2 regions of the Serratia sp. OS31 genome follow, and region 2 is predicted to be linked to the other one. Evidence: predicted binding sites of a transcription regulator. Region 2 holds the regulator's gene; the other holds the start of a gene.
The links. The regulator CRP, encoded in region 2, controls carbon source genes, mostly activating them, when cyclic AMP is high. The targets are predictions, from matches to a motif close to ATGTGANNNNNNTCACAT.
Positions count from the first base shown of each region.

Region 1: the regulator CRP is predicted to act here: its motif matches at 5,513-5,530, upstream of H5P17_RS18675 (PTS sugar transporter subunit IIB).

Region 1 is NZ_JACJFQ010000024.1:30,496-37,709, forward strand. Features, by position in the region: gene H5P17_RS18650 (MFS transporter) at 1-394, shown strand, start outside; gene chbG (chitin disaccharide deacetylase) at 424-1,185, opposite strand; gene chbR (transcriptional regulator ChbR) at 1,339-2,187, opposite strand; gene H5P17_RS18665 (glycoside hydrolase family 1 protein) at 2,202-3,587, opposite strand; gene chbC (PTS N,N'-diacetylchitobiose transporter subunit IIC) at 3,636-4,997, opposite strand; gene H5P17_RS18675 (PTS sugar transporter subunit IIB) at 5,009-5,326, opposite strand; gene H5P17_RS18680 (LysR family transcriptional regulator) at 5,810-6,724, opposite strand; gene H5P17_RS18685 (SDR family NAD(P)-dependent oxidoreductase) at 6,831-7,214, shown strand, end outside.
Region 2 is NZ_JACJFQ010000038.1:9,989-17,202, reverse strand. Features, by position in the region: gene H5P17_RS23000 (hydrolase) at 1-120, shown strand, start outside; gene H5P17_RS22995 (YheU family protein) at 117-350, shown strand; gene H5P17_RS22990 (phosphoribulokinase) at 501-1,370, shown strand; gene H5P17_RS22985 (OsmC family protein) at 1,407-1,814, opposite strand; gene crp (cAMP-activated global transcriptional regulator CRP) at 2,194-2,826, shown strand; gene H5P17_RS22975 (YccS/YhfK family putative transporter) at 2,881-4,956, shown strand; gene H5P17_RS22970 (aspartate aminotransferase family protein) at 4,994-6,211, opposite strand; gene H5P17_RS22965 (aminodeoxychorismate synthase component II) at 6,343-6,918, opposite strand; gene H5P17_RS22960 (helicase HerA-like domain-containing protein) at 7,024-7,214, opposite strand, start outside.

The DNA of each region.
Region 1 (7,214 bases), on a different contig from region 2:
CGTGGGCGCCAGTGTCGGCCCCCTGGCGGTCGGCGCGCTGATAGAGCCGCTGGGCGGGAATACGCTGTATGCCTTCTTTGCACTCTGTGGTGTGCTGCTGGTGGCCTTCAGCCGGACGGTAAAACAGGACGAATCGCAGTTTGTGCAGGATGCGCCCTTGCCGCATATTCCCCTGCCGGACAGCCTGACCAGTTCTCCGCTCTCGCCGGCGCTGAACCCAACCTTTGATGAACAGATTATCCACGACACCATGCCACCACCGGAGGCGGCCCCCTATCCGATAGAACCGCAGGCCAGCGAAGCGTCGGGCGAGGAAGAAGCGGAGCCCCCCGTTCCGCAGGGCGCCGATCCTGATGAAGATACCGGGCTGAAAAAGGCCCACTCAATGCTTTAAGCGGGCCATCGCGGTATCCGATGGGCTTGTCACAGATCGAGGAAAGATCCCAGACGGTAACCGCGTTCCGCGATGGCGTTCTTCATGCCTGGCGAAGTCAGAACGTCCACTTCGGCAAGCCGTGGGTAGCAATATTTGCTCGCTAAAATCGTGTTATCCAGAAACGCCGGGTGGCACATCATCTCCACCGACTTGGCACCACGTTGATCGGCACGATCGAGCACCTGTAAAAACAGCGCTTCGGATATCGTTTCGCCATAAAAACCCGCATCAAACCACTCGGTACTGCGGTCATACCGTAATGGAATATCTTGTTGCTCAACTTCCTGGCGCCCAATGCGCAGCGGGATCGAGCGGGACTGTGCAAACGCCTCCACCAGCGGGTAAATCTGCGGCAGCATATGCACGTGGTGGTGGCTGTCGATATGCGTCGGCGCTTTGCCAAACACTGCCACGAACCTGTCGTATTGGCTCACCAACTCATCATGGATTTCGTCCAGGCTCAGCAACTCGGACTCTGCCCTTTCCCATAACCACTTGCCCAGTTCTCCGCGTTCGTTGACCAGCGAAGGCATGGCCGTCAACGGATGCCCGTGAGTCAGCACAAAGTGCAGGCCGATCTGCAGCCCAGGATAAAGCCGGCTGAGGCTGGCGGCATGCCGTACGTCCGGGCTGTTCACCATTGCCGTGGTTGAAGTGACCACCCCATAGTGAAACGCCTCAATCACCCCATAGTTCTGTCCCTTGCTCAGACCAAAATCGTCGGCATTCACTATCAGTAACTTTTCCATTTTGGCACCCATTTAACAAATTTTTGGCAAGGGAATACCGTCCGTCAGGTACGGCAATTCCCCTTCGCTTAAGCAAAGAAATTTATTTCATCAGGCTATTGGCGGCCTGAAAGGCATTCGGAATATCGGCGTTAATGCTTATCGGGATCGGCCCTAAACAGGGCCGTAGAACTTTTTTCGGTAATTCCCCGGCGTCACTTCAGTGAGTCTTTTAAAGTTTTTAATAAACAGGCTCACGTCGCCATAGCCGGAATCGAAGGCAATATCCGAAACCGAATAGTTGGTGACTTCAAGCTGCGTTTTGGCAAAGTTGATGCGAATTTCATTAATCACCTGCATCGGCGTTTTATGGTAATAGCGCCGCATCGCCCGGGTCAGGTACTCCTGCGTTTTTCCCGACAGCTCCACCATATTGAGCAGCGCCTTTTCACCAAACATGGCTTTATCATGCATGCCGGCCAGGGTGTTTTTCAGCCACTGCGGGATATCGTCCCCCTCGCCGCTCTCTTCCTTGTAGTGACGAATGCGGCTGATGATATAAAAGGTCAGCGTTTCCAGGAATTCGGCAAAGTCATCCTCGCGAAACTGCGGGGAACCCACCACCGACTCGATGTAGGCGAGGAATTCATTCTTCAGGCTATAGGCCTGGGAAGCGACAAAACAGCGTGGCAATTGTTGCAAATAGTTCTCTTCGAAGAACACCTTGCCAACCGCCACATTGAAGATTTTCGCGGCGCCGAACTCATAAAAGCTCTGATGGCGCGAACCAATGGGGATAAAGACAAAATCGCCCCGTTCCAGCAGCACGCGCTTGCCGTTGATCTCCTGATAACATTTGCCGCTCAGGACGATGGTGAACTCGTAGTAGTCGTGCTGATGCAGCCCAGTGGCGCTTTCCACCTTGTTATAAATAAACAAATGGAAATCTTTGCAGTTAAAGAAATCCTGCTCCCGTATCAGCTTAACGTCGTTCGCATTCAGCGAAACCAGGCTCTCAGACATCGCATGCGCTCCCGTTAATCAAAGCCGTTCTGCCGGGCCGTCTCGGCAAACCAATAGCCACTTTTCTTCAGCGTGCGCTGTTGGCTCTCCCGCTCGAGCCGAACTAACCCGTAGCGATTCTTGTAGGCATTAAGCCAGGACCAGCAGTCGATAAAGGTCCACAAATGATAACCTTTGCAGTTGGAACCCTCCGACAGCGCCTGATGCAGCCATTTCAGATGATCGCGGATAAAGTCGATTCGATAATCGTCCTCCACCCGCCCAGTAGGGCCGATAAAAGCCTCTTCACCCTCTACGCCCATGCCGTTTTCTGAAATATAGCAGGGAATGTTGCCGTAGTTTTCCTTCAGATCCATCAGGATGTCATACAGCCCTTTTTCATAGATTTCCCAACCCCGATGCGGATTGATCTTGCGGCCAGGCATGTCGTAATAGCTGAACAGATCTTCCGGCATCGTCACGGGTGCGTCGGCCCGGTAGCCTTCTTTCGCTTTAACCCTGCGCGGTTGATAGTAATTGACGCCCAGAATATCCACCACGCCGTCGGCAATCAGCTGTGCGTCCTCCGGTACCGTTTGTGGCAATAAATCATTGGCCCGCAGTATATCCACCAGATCTTGCGGATAACGCCCTTTGGTCACAGGATCGAGGAAGCTTTTGTTCAGCAACAGATCCGCATGATGGGCGGCCACGCCATCTTCCCGGCTGTTCGAACGAGGGTAAGTCGGGCTCAGGTTCAAAATAATGCCAATCGCACCTTGATGGCCCAGCGCCCTGAACGCCTTCACCGCTTTGGCATGGGCCAGCACGCTGTGGTAAGCCACCGCGACGGCCCTTTTAAAATCAACCACGCAAGGATAATGCAGGTCATTCAGATAGCCCGCTTCGACCGGCACAATCGGCTCGTTAAAAGTAAACCAATGAGTGACGCGATCGCCGAACAGGCTGAAACAGGTTTTGGCGTAGCGGGCGTAGGCTTCCACCACCGCCCGGCTTTCCCAGCCGCCTTTTCGCTGCATGCACATAGGCATGTCAAAATGGTAAAGGTTGATAAACGGCGTAATGCCCTCAGCCAGCAGGCCATCGATAAGCGCGTTATAGAAAGCGACGGCTTTTGGGTTCACCTCGCCTTCCCCATCCGGGATCAACCGTGACCAGGAGATGGAGGTTCTGAAGGTGTTATGTCCAAGCTTTTTTAACAGCAGGATGTCTTGCTGGAAATGGTCATAAAAGGTGGATGCCTCGGACGGACCGACCTGATGATGAAAGCGTTCTGGCGCAATGTCATACCAGTAATCGAAGATGTTCTGACTTTTGCCATCCCGTGCAGAGGCCCCTTCCGACTGCGGCGCAGAGGTCGCGCTTCCCCACCAGAAATCATCAGCAAATTGATATTTCATCCAAACGCCCCTAAAACCGGGGCAGCAACGGCTGCCCCGGACTGACAGTTAGAATTTCAGCGCCTTGGCGATGTCTTCTTCGCTTTCGGTAGCCTGATCGATCTGGCTCTGCGCCTTGTTGGAAATCATCACAAACGGCAGGTAAATCAAGGTCGCCACGCCCAGGTTGAAGAAGCTCAGCAACATGGCAACGATACTGCCGTTGGTGTTGAAGAACGCCCCCAGGCCCACCGGCATGGTCCAGGGCGCAATGTTGGTGATCGGCGGGATCATTCCGGTGTAGTAGGCCACCGTGGTGATGATCGTCAATACCGGTTGAACCAGGATGAACGGGATAAACATCACCGGGTTCATGATCACCGGCAGGCCGAACAGGATAGGTTCGTTGATCTGGAAGATGCCCGACGGGGTAGCCAGCTTGGCGACCTGACGATAGTCTTCACGGCGCGAGGCGATAAAGATGGCGATAATCAGCCCCAGCGTAGACCCGGTTCCCCCCAGATAGATATAGGAGTCGACGAAAGGCTTCGCCCACATGTGGAACTCTTTGCCGGCGGCAACGGCGGCTTCGACCGAACCATACTTGTTGTAAAGCTCTACGTTTTCCAGCGCGAATGGCGTCATGATGCCGCTGTCCAGTGCGGCTAGCGCCATAGAGCCATGCACCCCGAAGAACCACAGCAGCGAGGAGAACATCACATACACCCAGCCGACCACGCTGCCCATTTTCGCCAGCGGAGCCGAGATGCTGTCCATGATGATCTGGTGGAAGTTGGTTCCCCACAACGTCAGGCAATAGGCAATCACGCCCATGATCGACAGGATCAGGAAGCCGGGGATCAGTGCGGAGAACGAGCGAGATACGGAAGAAGGTACGCTGTCAGGCAGGCTGATGACCCAGTTGCGGCGCACCACAAAGGTAAACATCTCCGCCACCACCAGGCCGATCACCATGCCGGAAATGATGTTGGCGCCGCCAAGCCAGTTAGCACCGACGGCATAAGCCTCTCCGACGCTGAACGGCGTTACCGTCATAAAGGCGGCAACCGCCAGCAGCGCGGCCGCCAGCGGGTCAACCTTACGTTCCTCCGCTAAAGCCATACTGATAAAGAAGGGCGTCATCAGGGACATAATCCCCAGGGTGCCGTTATAAACGCTGCCACCGATGGTCTTCAGGCTGTTTAGCGTTTCAATGGTGGACGCATCCAGCCGTACCCCCAATGAAAAGAAGAACGAGCCTTCGCCGAAACTGAGGAATACGTTGTTGATCAGAACGAACATCGCCCCGGTCAACGTCAGCGGCATTAATCGAATGAACCCGTTTTTGATGGCATTAACATGGGGCTGTTTACCAATTTTCACGGCAAAAGGCAGTATGACCTTTTCCAACGAGGCAATTAACGTATTCACGGCAGACCCCTTTATTGGTTAGCTTTTTTTATGGTGGCGACCGCGGCCTTCAACACCCCAAGGCCATCGAGCTTGCCGTATAAAGCGGAGTCGATCACTTCGACGGGCTTATTAGGCAACTGTTTTTGTACTTCGGCTAACGTATAGGCAATCTGTGGCCCCAGCAGGATCAAATCTGCCTCAGCGCCCTTTTCTGCGGCCAGCGCCTCAGGATAAGCGGCAATGATCACCGGCACCTCGTACTTCTCGGCCTGCGCCTTCATTTTTGAAACCAGCAGGGAAGTCGACATACCGGCAGAACAAAACAGATAGATTTTTTTCTTTTCCATACCCAATCCCTCAAGATAATCAAAAAAGCCCCGTGTCATTTGTTTGCCAGATGCAATAGCGATTGCCTCACGCACTTTCCTTATGAAAATTTCCGTTGCTCTGCCCTGGTTGAGAACAGTATACGGAGGCATCGGAGCGGACCGGTAAGCTGTCGACAGAGAGAACCGTCTCTCCTTGACCTTCCCGATTGACCCTCTTCACATTTTGCATAAAAAATTAGTGTGACCGGGCTCACAAACAACCTTAAATTATCGAATAAATTCATCGAAAATAAATAAATACCAATTATAAACAATATGTTATAAACATGCAGAGTATTTATGGATTATTCTTATCGCGGGATCGTGCTGTGGGGGATAAGTGAGCAGAAAATAGTTCGCCCTTGATGAGAACCGGTCACCAAGGGCTGGCGTAAAGACCGACGAAAAAGCGGCGGGAATGAGAGTTTTTTTGAACCGGCAAGATTGGCTAACGGGCAAGCATTACTCTTCGTCATGGCCTGTCTGGCTGGGATAGCGCACCACATTAATGACGGTAGACAATGCCACCGAGTGGTTTCTGCGATTCGGGTAATAGAGATAAAAGCCAGGGAACGGCGCGCACCACTCAGCCATAACTTGCTCCAGACGTCCCGCGGCAAGGTGCTCGCGCACTTCCTGCTCTATCGCGAAGGCGATACCGGCATGGGTTAATGCGGCTTGCAGCATCAGCCTGGCATCATCAAGCACCAGCGGGCTGTTCACCGTCACCGAAAGCATTTGGTCACCTTTTTTAAAATGCCATTTGTGGAGCTCGCCCGAAGCAATCTTGCGCCATCCGATACAACGATGATTCAGCAAATCTTCGGGATGCTCAGGCCTGCCATAGCGCTGAAAATATTCAGGCGTGGCGACGATGGCAAACCGCAAATCCGGCGTAACCCGTACGGCTCGCATATCGTTATGCAGGTCTTCACCAAGCCTGATGCCCGCATCGAAGCCTTGTTCCACAATATTGGCAAACCCCTCCTCCGCCACAATTTCCAGCGTAATACCGGGATAATCGCGCGCCAGGCGCCCCAAATGCGGTACCAGCACCAGCTCAATGGCCGTTCGGGGGGCATTGATCCTGACCAGCCCCTGGGGTTGGTCGCGAAAGCCATTCAAGCCTTCCAAAGCGGTATCGATGTCCGTAAACGCCGGCGCCAGCTTCGCCAACAAATGCTCACCCGCCTCGGTCGTCGACACATTACGCGTGGTTCGATTCAACAAACGAATGCCGACCTGAGCCTCCAGCTCGCGCATGGTGTGGCTAAGGGTGGGTGGCGTCACACCAAGCCTGGCTGCGGCTCGCCTGAAACTGCGTTCTTTGGCAATAGCCACAAAGGCCACCAGCCCTGACAGGTCGGTTTTTTTCATTAGATTGATATAAATAATTTAATAGTGAGATGAATTTTTAACGGATAGTTATCCATATGGCAACAACATAGCATGGTGAAGTGTTCAATTACCCGGTATTAACGCCATGACTCAATATGCTGATTCAGTACAAACGCCGCTGCGCAAACGTCTGCAAGAAAAAGTCGTTCTGGTCACCGGAGGGGGCACCGGCATCGGGCGCGCCGCCGTCCTGGCCTATGCCCGTGAAGGCGCCAAAGTGGTGCTGGCCGGGCGGCGTTGGGCAGAAATCGAGGCCACCCGGCTCGACGTGATCAAAGAGGGCGGCGACGCGCTGGCCGTGGTGGCGGACATTACGCAGGAAGAGGATATCCGCCGCCTGCTCGCCACGGTGACGGCTCACTACGGGCGGCTGGATATCGCCTTCAACAATGCCGGCATTCTCGGTAACTTCGTCCCCATTCATCAGCAAACCAGCGCGGATTTCGACGCGGTGATAGCCACCAATCTC
Region 2 (7,214 bases):
CAGTTGACCGAGTTTGGTGGCCACGTCGGTTTTGTCGGCGGCACCTTGAAACATCCCCAAATGTGGCTGGAATACCGTATTCCATCCTGGCTTTCCCCTTATCTGGACACCGCCAAGTGATTATCCCCTGGAAAGAACTGGAAACTGAGACCCTGAACAGCCTGATCGAGTCCTTTGTGCTACGCGAAGGCACCGACTACGGCGAGCACGAACGTTCGCTGGAACAGAAAGTGGAAGACGTGCGCCGCCAGTTGAAAAACGGCGAGGTGTTGCTGGTTTGGTCAGAACTGCATGAGACCGTCAACATCATGCCGCGCGGCCAGTTCCGCGCCGGGCAGGAAGAAATTTAGTGGCGATCGGTTCTATGACTGACGGAAAAAATCAGGTAACAATGCGGTATTGCAAACCAACGCGCGGAATTTTGCCCTTGGCGAAAGGGCGTCAAACAGACCAATAATGATATCTGACGCCTGCGCATTTAACACGGAGTGACCTATACCATGTCCGCCAAACATCCCGTTATCGCAGTGACCGGCTCCAGCGGGGCCGGCACCACCACCACCAGCGTGGCGTTCCGTAAAATCTTTCAGCAGTTGAACATCCGCGCCGCCGAGCTGGAAGGCGACAGCTTCCACCGCTACACCCGGCCGGAAATGGACGCGGCGATCCGCAAAGCGCGCGATCTCGGCCGCCATATCAGCTATTTTGGCCCCGAAGCCAATGACTTCGGCCTGCTGCAGCAAAGCTTTCTCGACTACGGCAAAAACGGCACCGGCCGCTCACGCAAGTATCTGCATACCTACGATGAAGCGGTGCCCTATAATCAGGTTCCCGGCACCTTCACCCCCTGGGAAGCTTTGCCGGCACCCACCGACATGCTGTTCTACGAAGGATTGCACGGTGGCGTCGTGACCGAACAGATCGACGTGGCCAAACACGTCGATCTGCTGGTTGGCGTGGTGCCGATCGTCAACCTGGAATGGATCCAGAAGCTGATCCGCGATACCGGTGAACGCGGCCACTCCCGCGAAGCGGTGATGGATTCGGTGGTTCGTTCGATGGAAGACTACATCAACTACATCACGCCGCAGTTCTCACGCACCCATATCAACTTCCAACGGGTGCCGACGGTAGACACCTCCAACCCGTTCGCCGCCAAGGCTATCCCTTCGCTGGACGAGAGCTTTGTGGTGATCCACTTCCGCGGGCTGGACCAGATCGACTTCCCTTATCTGCTGGCAATGCTGCAGGGATCTTTTATCTCGCATATCAATACGCTGGTGGTACCGGGTGGCAAAATGGGGCTGGCGATGGAGCTGATCATGGCGCCGCTGGTGCAGCGACTGCTGGAAGGAAAAAAAATCGAGTAGACAACAGGGCGCGGCACAACCGCGCCCCTTTATCCGTTACGCCAGGTCGCGGATTTCAAAACTGTGGGTCACGCTGGCGGCTTTGCTCAGCATCAGTGAAACCGAACAGTACTTCTCGGCCGAGAGGTTTACCGCACGCTCCACGATCTTGTCGCTCAAATCTTTGCCGCTCACGATAAAATGCAGATTGATGTGGGTAAACAACCGTGGCGCTTCTTCGCGACGTTCAGAGGTCAGCTTCACCTCGCAATCACGCACGTCATTACGTCCTTTTTGCAGGATCGACACCACGTCGATTGCACTGCATCCCCCTACTGACATCAGCACCATTTCCATCGGACTGGGTGCTTTATCGCCGGCGTTGCCGTCCATCAATACCTGATGGCCAGACGCGGATTCGCCCAGAAACGTCAACCCTTCCACCCACTTAACTCTTGCCTGCATGCTGGTCACTCCGGTTAATTTCTTAAAATCACAGTACGCTTTCGCATAGAAACTGGCAACGGAACCTGATGCTAATCATGCTGAAGCGAGACAACACAAGACACCCGCCTCACTCTGTGCTACAAACAGAGCCGCAATAAATCTTTCCGGGACACTGATTTCAGGGAAACTCCCAGGGAAAGGCTCCTTTACCGGTATGTTAACAGAATGTAGCTTGCAGCTCTCCCGGCAAGTTAATATGCTAGAGCGACAGCGTATATTTATGACACGCCTCAAAACCTGCTGATAGCCACCATTAAAACAACGGCGACAGCACGTTTTACAGGGAACTCTGACCCCTGTGACACAAGGCAGCGATAACAACAGAGGATAACAGCGAATGGTTCTCGGCAAACCGCAAACAGACCCTACTCTCGAATGGTTCCTGTCTCATTGCCATATCCACAAATATCCATCCAAAAGTACGCTGATTCACCAAGGTGAAAAAGCCGAAACGCTTTACTACATCGTTAAAGGCTCCGTTGCGGTGCTGATTAAGGATGAAGAAGGTAAAGAGATGATCCTGTCCTACCTTAACCAGGGGGATTTCATCGGCGAGCTTGGATTGTTTGAAGAAGGTCAGGAGCGTAGCGCCTGGGTTAGGGCGAAGACCGCCTGCGAAGTGGCTGAAATTTCCTACAAGAAATTCCGCCAGCTGATCCAGGTTAACCCGGACATCCTGATGCGCCTGTCTGCCCAGATGGCAAACCGCCTGCAGATAACCTCTGAGAAAGTGGGTAACCTCGCCTTCCTGGACGTTACGGGCCGCATCGCGCAAACCCTGCTGAACCTGGCGAAACAGCCTGATGCCATGACCCATCCGGATGGCATGCAGATTAAAATCACCCGTCAGGAAATTGGCCAGATCGTCGGTTGCTCTCGTGAAACCGTGGGTCGTATCCTGAAAATGCTGGAAGATCAAAACCTGATCTCCGCTCACGGCAAAACTATTGTCGTTTACGGCACCCGTTAATCACTGAAAAAACGGCGCGATGATTCGCGCCGTTTTTTTATGCCCCGATTTATCATGTGGCGCCGACTGATTTACCATCCGGAAGTCAATTACGCACTGCGGCAAACGCTGGTGCTGTGCCTGCCGGTTCTGCTTGGCCTGCTGATCGGCCAACTGCAATACGGCCTGCTGTTTTCTCTGGTTCCCGCCTGCTGCAACATCGCCGGGCTGGACACGCCCCACAAACGCTTCTTCAAACGCCTGATCGTCGGCGGTTCGCTCTTTGCGCTCAGCAGCCTGCTGCTGCAACAGGCGCTACTTTGGCAGTTGCCGCTGCCGATACTGATGCTGGGCCTGGCGCTGCTGCTTGGCGTCAGCGGTGAAATCAGCCCGCTGCATGCCCGCCTGCTGCCCGCCGCGCTGGTTGCCGCCATCTTCTCTCTCAGCATGGCTGGTACGGTGCCGCTTTGGCACGCGCCCCTGTTGTATATCGTGGGCACCGCCTGGTACGGCCTGTTTACCTGGTTCTGGTTCAAGCTGTGGAAAGAGCAACCGATGCGCGAATCGCTCAACCAGCTCTATCTGGAACTGGCGGACTACTTCGAAGCCAAATATTCACTGTTAACCCAGCACACCGATCCACAGACCGCGTTACCGCCACTGCTGGTGCGCCAGCAAAAGGTCATGGACCTGATCACTTTGCTGTATCAACAACTTAATTTTCTGCCCCATGCCAGCAATCTCGAGCAAAAGCGTCTGCAACGCACCTTCCAGGTCGCTCTGGATTTACAGGAGCACATCACCGTCAGCCTGCATCTGCCGGAAGAGGTACAAAAGCTGGTAGAACAGAGCCAGGCCGAGGCCATCATCCGCCGCAATGCACAGGTGATTGCCAACCGGCTGCGCACGGTAGCGCATGACATTCTCTATCATCAGCATTCTCAGCGTTTCAATATGGACAATGAACTGGCCGCCCTGGAAAAAGTGGCGGCGCAGCATCCGGACAACCCGGTCGGCCAATTCTGTTACTACCACTTCAGCCGCATCGCCCGCCTGCTGCGCACCCAGCACCCACTCTACCGACGCGATCTGATGGCCAATCAAAACCGTCTGCCGTTCTGGCCCGCGCTGGTCAGTTATCTGTCGTTCAAATCCAACGCCCTGCGCAATGCGGCTCGGCTGGGAGTCACCCTGGCGGCGGGCAGCAGCCTGGGCATGATGTTCAATCTGCCAAAGCCTTACTGGATCCTGTTGACCATCATGCTGGTGAGCCAAAACGGCTACAACGCCACTCGGGTGCGTATCCAGCACCGTGCGCTCGGCACCCTGGTTGGGTTGGTGATTGCCGCCGGGTTACTGCAACTGCAGCTGCCCGAGGCTGAGACGCTGGGCGTGATGCTGGTGATCACGCTGCTGGCCTACCTGGTTTCACGTAAAAATTACGGGCTGGCGGTGATTGGCTTTACGGTGACGGCGGTCTATACCCTGCAACTGTTGGCCCTGAACGGCACACACTTCCTGGTGCCGCGCCTGATCGACACGCTGATCGGCTGCGTGCTGGTGTTCGGTAGCACCATCTGGCTGTGGCCACAGTGGCAAAGCGGTTTGCTACGCAAGAATGCCCATCAGGCATTGGAAAACGATCAGCAGGCGCTGCGCCTGTTGCTGGAAGAACAAGAGCCCGATGCCAGTGCGCTGGCCTATGCTCGTATGCAGGTCAATCAGGCGCACAACGCGCTGTTCACCTCACTTAATCAGGCGATGCAGGAACCGGGGTTTGAATCGAGCTATCTGGCAGATATGCGCCTGTGGGTCACGCACAGCCAGTTTATTGTCGAACACCTGAATGCGATGACCATTCTGGCGCGCGAACACTATATGCTGACGCCAAAGCTGGCGGAGGAGTATCTGCAGACTTGTGAAATCGCGCTGCAAAGCTGTCAGCAGCGGCTGGAATACGACGGCCCGAGCAGTGGCAGCGCCATTATGCAGCCGCCGGATTTGCACCCGGAGATGCCGGTAACCGAAATGGAGCGTCACCTGCGGCGGATTTTGTCCCACCTGAGCGTCATGCACACCATTTCGTCGTTGGCCTGGCGCCAGCGTCCACACCATGGCATCTGGCTGAAACGCAAACTGCGCGATCAATAAGGGCGCCGTCTGGCGCCCTCGACATCAACACGACGTATTAAGCGTTAATCACGTCCTGTACCGCCAGCTCAAACAGCGCCATCCCTTCGTCAATATCCTCGGTTGCTACTACCAGCGAAGGCGCAAAACGAATCACGTTTGGCCCGGCATTGAGGATCATCAACCCGCGCGCAGCAGCGGCAGTCAGGAAATCGCGCGCCTTGCCATGATACGGCGCAGTCAATTCGGCACCGATCAGCAGGCCCATGCCGCGAATGTCGCTGAAAACACCATATTTCTCGCCAATCTGTTTTAACGCCTGCACGTACAATCCATGACGCAGTTCAATGCCACTGAGCACTTCCGGCGTATTGATCACGTCCAGCGCCGCCTCCGCCACCGCGCAGGCCAGCGGATTGCCGCCGTAGGTGGTGCCATGGGTGCCCACCTGCATCACCGAAGCAATCTCTTCGGTGGTCAGCATGGCGCTGACCGGGAAGCCACCGCCAAGCGCTTTGGCCGTGGTGAGGATGTCTGGCGTCACGCCATAGTGCATATAGGCGAACAGTTTGCCACTGCGTCCCATACCGCTTTGCACTTCGTCGAATACCAGCAGCGCCTGATGCTTGTCGCACAGTTCGCGTACGCCCTTGAGGAAGTCGGCATCTACCGGGGTAATCCCGCCCTCACCCTGGATCGGCTCCATCACCACCGCGCAGGTATGGTCGTCCATCACCGCTTTCACCGCGGCCAGATCGTTGAACGGCACGTGGACGATATCGGCCGGTTTCGGTCCAAAACCGTCGGAATACTTGGCCTGTCCGCCTACAGAGACGGTAAACAGCGTGCGGCCGTGAAACGCGTTATAGAAGGCGATGATTTTGGTTTTGTACGGACTGTGGCGGGTAATCGCATAATGACGCGCCAGTTTGAAGGCCGCCTCGTTAGCCTCTGCGCCGGAGTTGGCAAAAAACACCCGATCGGCAAAGGTGGCGTTAATTAGCTTGGTCGCCAGGCGCAGCGCCGGTTCGTTGGTGAACACGTTGCTGGTATGCCACAGGGTTTCGCCCTGCTGTTTCAGCGCCTCAACCAACGCCGGGTGGCAGTGTCCCAACGCCGTCACCGCAATACCGCCGGAGAAGTCGATGTACTCTTTCCCTTGCTGGTCCCACACGCGGCTGCCTTTGCCCCTGACCGGGACAAACTGAGCAGGTGCATAAACAGGCAGGATAACCTGATCAAAGGTGCTGCGGGTTACTGCAGATTTTTCGGTCATTATGGGGTCCACCCTGAAAGTGACTCAGTCTTTTGATTGCAATTAAGTGAAAATATAATCACAAAATATGCATAAAAAACCAGTTAAGGGCAAACTCAAATCGCCTTGGCGGCTAAAAAAAATCTAAGTAGTTAACTTTTAAGGAAATTATCCAACAGCTGATGCCCCTGCTCGCTGAGGATGCTTTCTGGGTGGAACTGTACCCCTTCCAGCGTCAACTGCCGGTGGCGGATGCCCATGATCTCATCGCGAACGCCGTCGCGCTCGCTCCAGGCGGTGACTTCAAAACAGTCCGGCAGCGTGGCGGCTTCAAGCACCAACGAATGATAACGGGTAACGGTCAGCGGATTGTTCAAACCGTGAAAAACACCGCTGTCGAGATGGCGGATCGCCGAGGTCTTGCCATGCATCACCTCGCGGGCGCGTACCACCTTAGCACCGAATGCCTGCCCCAGCGCCTGGTGCCCCAGACAAACGCCGAGGATCGGCAGCTTGCCGGCAAAATGCTGGATGGCGGCTAATGAGATGCCGGCTTCATTCGGGGTACAGGGCCCAGGAGAGATCACCAGACGCTGCGGCGCCAACCTTTCGATATCGGCCAGTTGCAGCTCGTCGTTACGCTTCACCAGCACCTCGGCGCCTAATTCGCAGAAGTACTGGTAAAGGTTATAGGTAAAAGAGTCGTAGTTATCGATCAACAGCAGCATAGTGTTTCCAACAGACATCATCGTAGGGGGCGAATATGCCGCCCCGATTTACACGGGCGCAGTATACAACGCCCCCACGATACTGCCGCTACCGATAATTTCAGCTTACTTCTTGCGACCGCCCATGATCGAGCCCAGCACGCCGCGCAGGATCTGACGCCCGAGATCGCGTGCCATGCTCTTGGCGGCAGTTTGAACTATACCGTCGCGCTTGCCGCCGCGTGGGCCGGTAGAGCCAAACAAAATATCGTTCAGCCCGCCCATCAGGCCGCCGCCCGCCGGCTGCTGCGCCTGGG